2 regions of the Streptomyces sp. NPDC021100 genome follow, and region 1 is predicted to be linked to the other one. Evidence: riboswitches for the same ligand, from Rfam matches in the RefSeq annotation. Region 1 holds a riboswitch; the other holds the start of a gene.

Region 1 (3,389 bases):
GTGGGCGCGCAGGGCGACGCCGGCCGCGTCCACGGACGTCGTGCCCATCCCGCGGAAGTCGTAGTCGAGGCGCCGGACGGTGTCGAGGGCCGTCTCGTCGTGCAGGAGGGAGTGGCGGGAGCGGCTGTCGAGGGCGCGGGCGTAGAGGGTGGCGAGGAGGGTTTCCTGGACGCCGGTGAGGGTGATCTTCTCGCGGTCCATGGGCCTCCTCGCCGAAGGGCGGACGCTTCCGTTCTCACGGTAGCCCCGGCGGTGTCCTCCCGTCCCGGCCCCGGGGAAGACCGGCCGGGCGGGGGACGGAGGGGGGATGCCGCCGGGGCCCGGCCGTCAGCCCTCCGCCGCCGGGGCCGTCGCGCCGCGCGCGGCCCAGCGCTGCTCGACCTTGGCGAGGCGCCAGTAGGCGAGGGCCGCGGCCCAGACCACCACGAACAGGCCGACGATGACGAAGCCGACGTTGTCGAGGTTCAGGCCGGCGATCCAGCCGGTGACCGCGTCGTCCATGTCCAGCTTCTCGTGCAGCACGCCGACCAGTTCGATGGTGCCGATGAGGAAGGCGACGGCGATCGACAGGCCGGTGATGGTGAGGTTGTAGTAGACCTTGCGGACCGGGTTGGAGAACGCCCACTGGTAGGCGAAGTTCATGAACGTGCCGTCCAGCGTGTCGAAGAGGCTCATGCCGGCGGCGAACAGCAGCGGCAGGCAGAGGATCGCGTACCAGGGCAGTCCGGCGGCGGCGCCGCTGCCGGCCATCACCATCAGGGTGACCTCGGTGGCGGTGTCGAAGCCCAGGCCGAACAGGAAGCCCAGCGGGTACATCTGGCCGGGGCGGCTGATGGAGCGGGTGAACCGGCCGAGGATCCGGTTCATGAAACCGCGCGAGTCGAGCTGCTTCTCCAGCTCGGTCTCGTCGTAGCGGCCCTCGCGCATGGCGCGGAAGATGCGCAGGATGCCGGCCAGGGCGACGAGGTTGAGGGCGGCGATGAGGTAGAGGAAGCCGCCCGAGACGCTGGTGCCGACGATACCGAGCGTCTGGTGGGTGGACGACTCCTCGTCCATCAGCGTGCTCGCCATGTGCGTGCCGCCGGCGACCAGGGCGGCCATGACGACCACGACGCTGGAGTGGCCGAGGGCGAACCAGAAGCCGACGGAGACCGGGCGCTTGCCGTCGGCCATCAGCTTGCGGGTGGTGTTGTCGATGGCGGCGATGTGGTCGGCGTCGAAGGCGTGCCGCATGCCGAGGGTGTAGGCGGTGACGCCGAGGCCGACGCCGTACACCTTGGATCCCACGTGGTAGTCGTTGGGGACGACGAGCAGGAAGAGCACGCCGAAGGCGACGACGTGCAGGGCGGCTATGACGGCGAGCAGGCCGGCGGTCCGCATCGTGTCCTCGCGGCGCCAGCGGAAGGCGGCGGACGGCCCGGCGGCGGCTTGGGCGGACACGCCGGTGGGCGCGTCGGTGGGCAGGGTCATTTGGGGGTTCACGCTCCAGCACCTCGTGGATCGGTTCACTGAGATGCCGTGGCCGGTCTCCTGGCTGACGGGTTCGTTCGCGTCCGCCCCCGCCTTCCCGGCAGCCGGCTGCGGCCAGTGGCTCCCCGCGCCCGGTGGCGCGCGGAACGGGACGGTCACTCCCCGATCACAGTGGCGAGGGCCGCTCCGGAATCGGATCCCCCTGGGAGGGTCCTGCACCGGTCTTCCCGAACACCACGGCCGGGTCACTGTAACGCCCCTGCCAGTGCGGATGCACCGAGAGTGGTGATTGTCATGTCCTGCCTCAGGGGGCGCTCCGGTTGCGGTACCGGCTTCCGTCCCCTGCCGCGCTCCGGTCCCGTGCGCCCCGGGTCTTGACTCGGCGCGGAGCGCCCGGCCAGAGTCACCCAGCATCGCGTCCGGCCCACGGGCCCCAACTCCCGTGCGCTGTTCGGGCGATGGCCGCGCACCGGTCCGGCCCGCCCCGTCCGGGGTGATGGACGGGCCGGGCGGGCCGGTGTACGAGTGCAGGTATCGCGCCGACGGGAAGGGTGGCCGCCATGGCGGAGAGAGCGGGCGAGAGAGCCGACGGGCCGGACGGTCAGGGCGGATTCGTCCGCCGCGTCGGACCGTTCCAGGCCACCGCCATCAACATGAGCCAGATGTGCGGGATCGGCCCGTTCGTCACCATCCCGCTCATGGTCGCGGCCTTCGGCGGCCCGCAGGCCGTCATCGGCTTCCTCGCGGGCGCGCTGCTCGCCCTCGCGGACGGCCTGGTGTGGGCCGAGCTCGGCGCGTCCCTGCCGGGCGCGGGCGGCAGTTACGTCTACCTGCGGCAGGCGTTCCAGTACCGGACGGGCCGGCTGATGCCGTTCCTGTTCGTCTGGACGGCCATGCTCTACGTGCCGCTGGCCATGGCGAGCGGCGTGATGGGCTTCGTGCAGTACCTGGGGTACCTCTGGCCGGGCATGACCCCGACGCAGGGGGACCTGACGGGGCTGGCGCTCATCGTGGTCGTCGTGGCGCTGCTGTGGGGACGGGTGGAGAACATGGCCCGGATCACGACGGTGCTCTGGGGCGTGATGATCGCGGCCGTGGTGCTGGTGATCACCGCCGCGTTCACCCACTTCAGTCCGGACCGGGCGTTCACCTACCCGTCGCACGCCTTCGAGCTGACGAGCGATCACTTCTGGATCGGCTTCGCGGCGGGGCTGACCATCGGCATCTACGACTACGGCGGTTACTGGACGACCGCTTACATGGGCGCCGAGATCAAGGACCCCGGGCGTACGATCCCGCGCTCCATCATCTACTCCATCCTCGGCATCATGGGCATCTACCTGCTGCTGCAGATCGGCACCCTGGGCGTCGTGGACTGGCGGGACATGCTCGACGCGGACAACGTCGCCTCGTCCTCCGTGGCCTCCGCCGTGCTGGAACGCACCTGGGGGCGGGGGGCCGCCGACGCCGTCACCGTGCTCGTCCTGATCACCGCCGTGGCGTCGGTCTTCACCGGTCTCCTGGGCGCCTCCCGGATCCCCTACAACGCGGCCCGGGAGAAGGTGTTCTTCCGCGCGTTCGGCACCCTGCACCCCCGCCACCGCTTCCCCGTCCTCGGCCTGGTGAGCATGGGGGCGATCGGCTGCGTCGGGTTCCTGATCGGCCGTCATACGGACCTGGCGACGCTGATCCAGCTGCTGACCACGGTGATGGTGCTGGTCCAGGCGCTGGGGCAGATCGCGGCCGTGACCGTCCTGCGCCGCCGCCAGCCGGCCCTGCCGCGCCCGTACCGGATGTGGCTCTACCCGCTGCCGAGCCTGGTGGCGCTGGTCGGGTGGCTCGTCATCTACGGCTACGCGGACCGCAATTCGCCCGGGCGGCACCCCATCGAGTGGTCGCTCGCCTGGTTCGCCGCGGGC
Region 2 (3,389 bases), on a different contig from region 1:
GCGACCGGGCAGTTCCGCTTCTACGCGGCCGAAGGCACCTGGACGGTCCGCGCGCTCGTCCCGGGCGCGACCGCCGACCGTACGGTCGTCGCGCGGCCCGGCGGGCTGGCGGAGGTGGCCATCGCCGTCTGAGCGAGCCGCATAAAGCACGGCGCCTCGCGCGCCGGACGGCCGGAGGGCCGCACCTCGGGGTTGGGACGACCTGATGGCGGGGTGCGGCCCTCCGGCACGCTCTCGGACGGGCCGCGCGCGCTGTACGGCGACCGGGCCCCGCCGTACCGTTGAAGCATGTACGCGCGGCGGCGCCACCTGTACTTCGCCATGATGGGCACGTGCGTCGGGATGTTCGTCCTGGCCTGGGCCGTCGTACGGCTGTGGTCCGTGCCCGCCGCCATCGGCATGTGCCTGTTCGCGATGGTCATCCCCCCGGTGGCGGCCATCGTGGCCAACCGCCGGGGTCCCGACGACCGCTGGTGGGACGAGGAGACGGGCGACCCCGAGTCCGACCGCTGGTGGAACGAGCTGGACGACCGGCGCGGCCGCGACGACCAGCGGGATGGTCAGTGACGGCTCAGCGCGACGGCCAGTGACGGCTCAGTAGACCAGCGCCTGCACGCCGTCCGCCATGGCCTCGCCGACGAACACCTGGGCCCCCGCGATGCGCGCGCCCTCGATCAGGTCCTTCTCCTCGATGTCCCGCCGCGCCGCGCACTGCGTGCAGACGGTGATCATGCCGCCGCCCGCCCGGATGCCGTCGATCAGCTCCGGCAGCGGCGCCGCGTGCGGCAGTTCGAACTCCGCCGCCCGGCCCGGCAGGGCGAACCAGGACGACTCCCCGGTCAGCCACAGCGAGACCTCGACGCCACTCGCGACGGCGACGGCCGCCACCGTGAACGCCTGCGAGCACCGCTCGGGCGCGTCCGCGCCCGCCGTCACCTTGATCACGAGCTTCTTCCGCATGGGATCACTCTAGGCCGGGCGCCCGTTCCCGGGGGGCCTGTGCGGCCCGTACCACCTCGCACCGCCGATCCGGAGCGGGCCGACTAGACTCGTCGCAGGTCCGTAACCCCTCACTCCGACCGAGGAGCGCGCTCGTGCTTGAGGCATTCTTCACCACCCTGCTGGTTCTGGTCGCCGTCGGCGTTCTCGCGTTCGCCGGGCTGACCTGGAAGAAGCTGTACCAGGGCCAGCGCTGAGCCTCCCCGACCACCCCCCCTACAGATCGTCTGAGCTGAGCCCATGATCGAGATTCCGTCCGACCTCCACCGGGACCTGGTGCCCCTCGTCTTCCTCCTCGGCAAGTGGGAGGGGGCGGGCGTCGCCGACTTCCCGGGCTCCGAGAAGTGCAACTTCGGGCAGGAAGTCACCTTCACCCACGACGGCCGGGACTTCCTGGAGTACGTCTCGCACAGCTGGGTGCTCGACGCCGAGGGGAACAAGGTCCGTCCGCTGGAGACCGAGAGCGGCTACTGGCGGATCGACAAGGACCGCAAGGTCGAGGTCGTCATGATCCGCGACCAGGGCGTCGTCGAGGTCTGGTACGGCGAGCTCGCCGACAAGAAGCCGCAGATCGACATCGTCACGGACGCGGTCGCACGGACCGCCGCGTCCGGCCCGTACTCCGGCGGCAAGCGCCTCTACGGGTACGTCAAGGGCGACCTGATGTGGGTCGGCGAGAAGGCCACCCCCGAGGTGCCGCTGCGGCCGTACATGTCCGCGCAGCTGAAGAAGACCGCCGACGTGGCCGCTCTGGAGGAGTGGGCGCGGAACCTGCCGGACGACCTGCCGGACGGCGTCTCCTTCTTCCGCCCGGACGGCACCCCCTACAACCCCGAGCAGCCGTAAGCCCCAGGCTCTCGTACGAAGCGCCCCGCGGGGGAAGTCCGGTCGAAGTCCGGCGCTGACCCGCAACGGTAGGCAGAACACCCGTTCTGCGAGCCCGATCACCCGCGGCGGTGTCAGCTCCTGACAACTTGCCGTGGACTGCGAGGGGAGGCCCCCCGCGGCGCGGCGGGGCTCCTCCGGGCACGTCTCGCCCGGGCCCACGGCCCGAGCCGAAGGCGTCCCCCTTGGCGACCACCGCACACGCCCCGCCCGGTCCCGGCACCACCGCACCGGCGCGGCGGATCCCGCTGCCACCCCTGCTCGCCGGGCTGACCGTGACCCTGCTCGGCTCCCTGCTCTGCTGCGTCGCCCTCGGCTCCTCCGGCATCGGCTGGGGCCGGGTGCTGCACTACCTGGGCGCGGGGCTGACCGGCGGCAGGATCGGGGCGGACGAGGTCTCCGCCTACACCATCGTCTGGGAGCTGCGCTTCCCGCGCGCCCTGCTGGCGGCCGTGGTCGGCGCCGGGCTCGCCGCCGTCGGCGTGGCCACCCAGGCGCTGGTCCGCAACGCCCTCGCCGACCCGTTCGTGCTCGGCATCTCCTCCGGCGCCGCCGTCGGCGCCAACGCGGTGCTCCTCTTCGGCGTGCTCGGCTCGCTGGGCGTCTGGGCGCTGTCCAGCGCCGCGTTCCTCTCCGCGCTCGCCTCCATGGCCCTGGTCTACGCGGCGGCCCGCGGCACCGGGCACGGGCTGACCCCGCTGCGGCTGGTGCTGGTCGGGACGGCCATGTACTACGGCTTCTCCGCGATCACCACCCTGATGGTCTTCAGCGCGGACCGCGGGGACGCCGCCCGCTCGGCCATGATGTGGCTGCTCGGCAGCCTGGGCGGGGCGAGCTGGCAGTCCGTGCCGATCGCCGCCGGCGCCGTGCTGCTGGGCCTGGGCTACCTGCTGTGGTCGGCGCGCGGCCTGAACGTGCTGGCCATGGGCGACGAGACGTCGTCCGCGCTCGGCGTCGACCCCGAGCGGCGGCGCCGGGTGCTGTTCGTCGTGGTCGCGGCCGTCACCGGTGCCGTGGTGGCCGTCAGCGGCGCCATCGGCTTCGTCGGGCTGATGGTCCCGCACGCCACCCGGATGCTGGTCGGCGCCGACCACCGCCGGGTCCTCGCGGTCGCGCCGCTGCTGGGCGCTGTGCTGCTGGTGTGGGTGGACGTCGTCTCGCGGCTGCTGCTCGCGCCCGTCGAACTGCCGGTCGGCGTGATCACGGCACTGATCGGCGTGCCCTGCTTCATCCTGCTGATGCGCCGGCGCGGCTACACCTTCGGAGGGGCCTGATGCGGGTCGACATCGAGGACCTGTCGGTCGAGGTGGCCGGCGCCCGGCTGGTCCGGGACGTGGAACTGCGGGCCGAGAGCGGGCAGTTCGTCGGCGTCGTCGGACCCAACGGCAGCGGGAAGTCGACGCTGCTGCGGTGCGTCTACCGCGCGCTGCGGCCGACGCACGGCCGGGTGCTGCTGGACGGCGACGACCTGCACGGGCTCACCGCCCGCGAGGGCGCCCGGCGGC

Evidence for each region. A riboswitch is a leader RNA that binds a small molecule or an ion and turns the genes downstream of it on or off. The one in region 1 is predicted to bind cobalamin.
Region 2: linked by a shared signal. The riboswitch ahead of ACH4PU_RS28345 (FecCD family ABC transporter permease) and the one ahead of ACH4PU_RS22060 (HoxN/HupN/NixA family nickel/cobalt transporter) in region 1 are both predicted to bind cobalamin.

What each region holds. Positions count from the first base shown of each region.
Region 1 is NZ_JBIRQH010000012.1:136,677-140,065, forward strand. Features, by position in the region: gene ACH4PU_RS22055 (class I SAM-dependent methyltransferase) at 1-201, opposite strand, end outside; gene ACH4PU_RS22060 (HoxN/HupN/NixA family nickel/cobalt transporter) at 328-1,470, opposite strand; cobalamin riboswitch at 1,503-1,724, opposite strand; gene ACH4PU_RS22065 (APC family permease) at 2,031-3,389, shown strand, end outside.
Region 2 is NZ_JBIRQH010000019.1:92,670-96,058, forward strand. Features, by position in the region: gene ACH4PU_RS28325 (DUF1416 domain-containing protein) at 1-132, shown strand, start outside; gene ACH4PU_RS28330 (DUF3099 domain-containing protein) at 289-567, shown strand; gene ACH4PU_RS28335 (DsrE family protein) at 595-960, opposite strand; gene ACH4PU_RS28340 (FABP family protein) at 1,240-1,845, shown strand; cobalamin riboswitch at 1,840-1,970, shown strand; gene ACH4PU_RS28345 (FecCD family ABC transporter permease) at 2,070-3,158, shown strand; gene ACH4PU_RS28350 (ABC transporter ATP-binding protein) at 3,158-3,389, shown strand, end outside.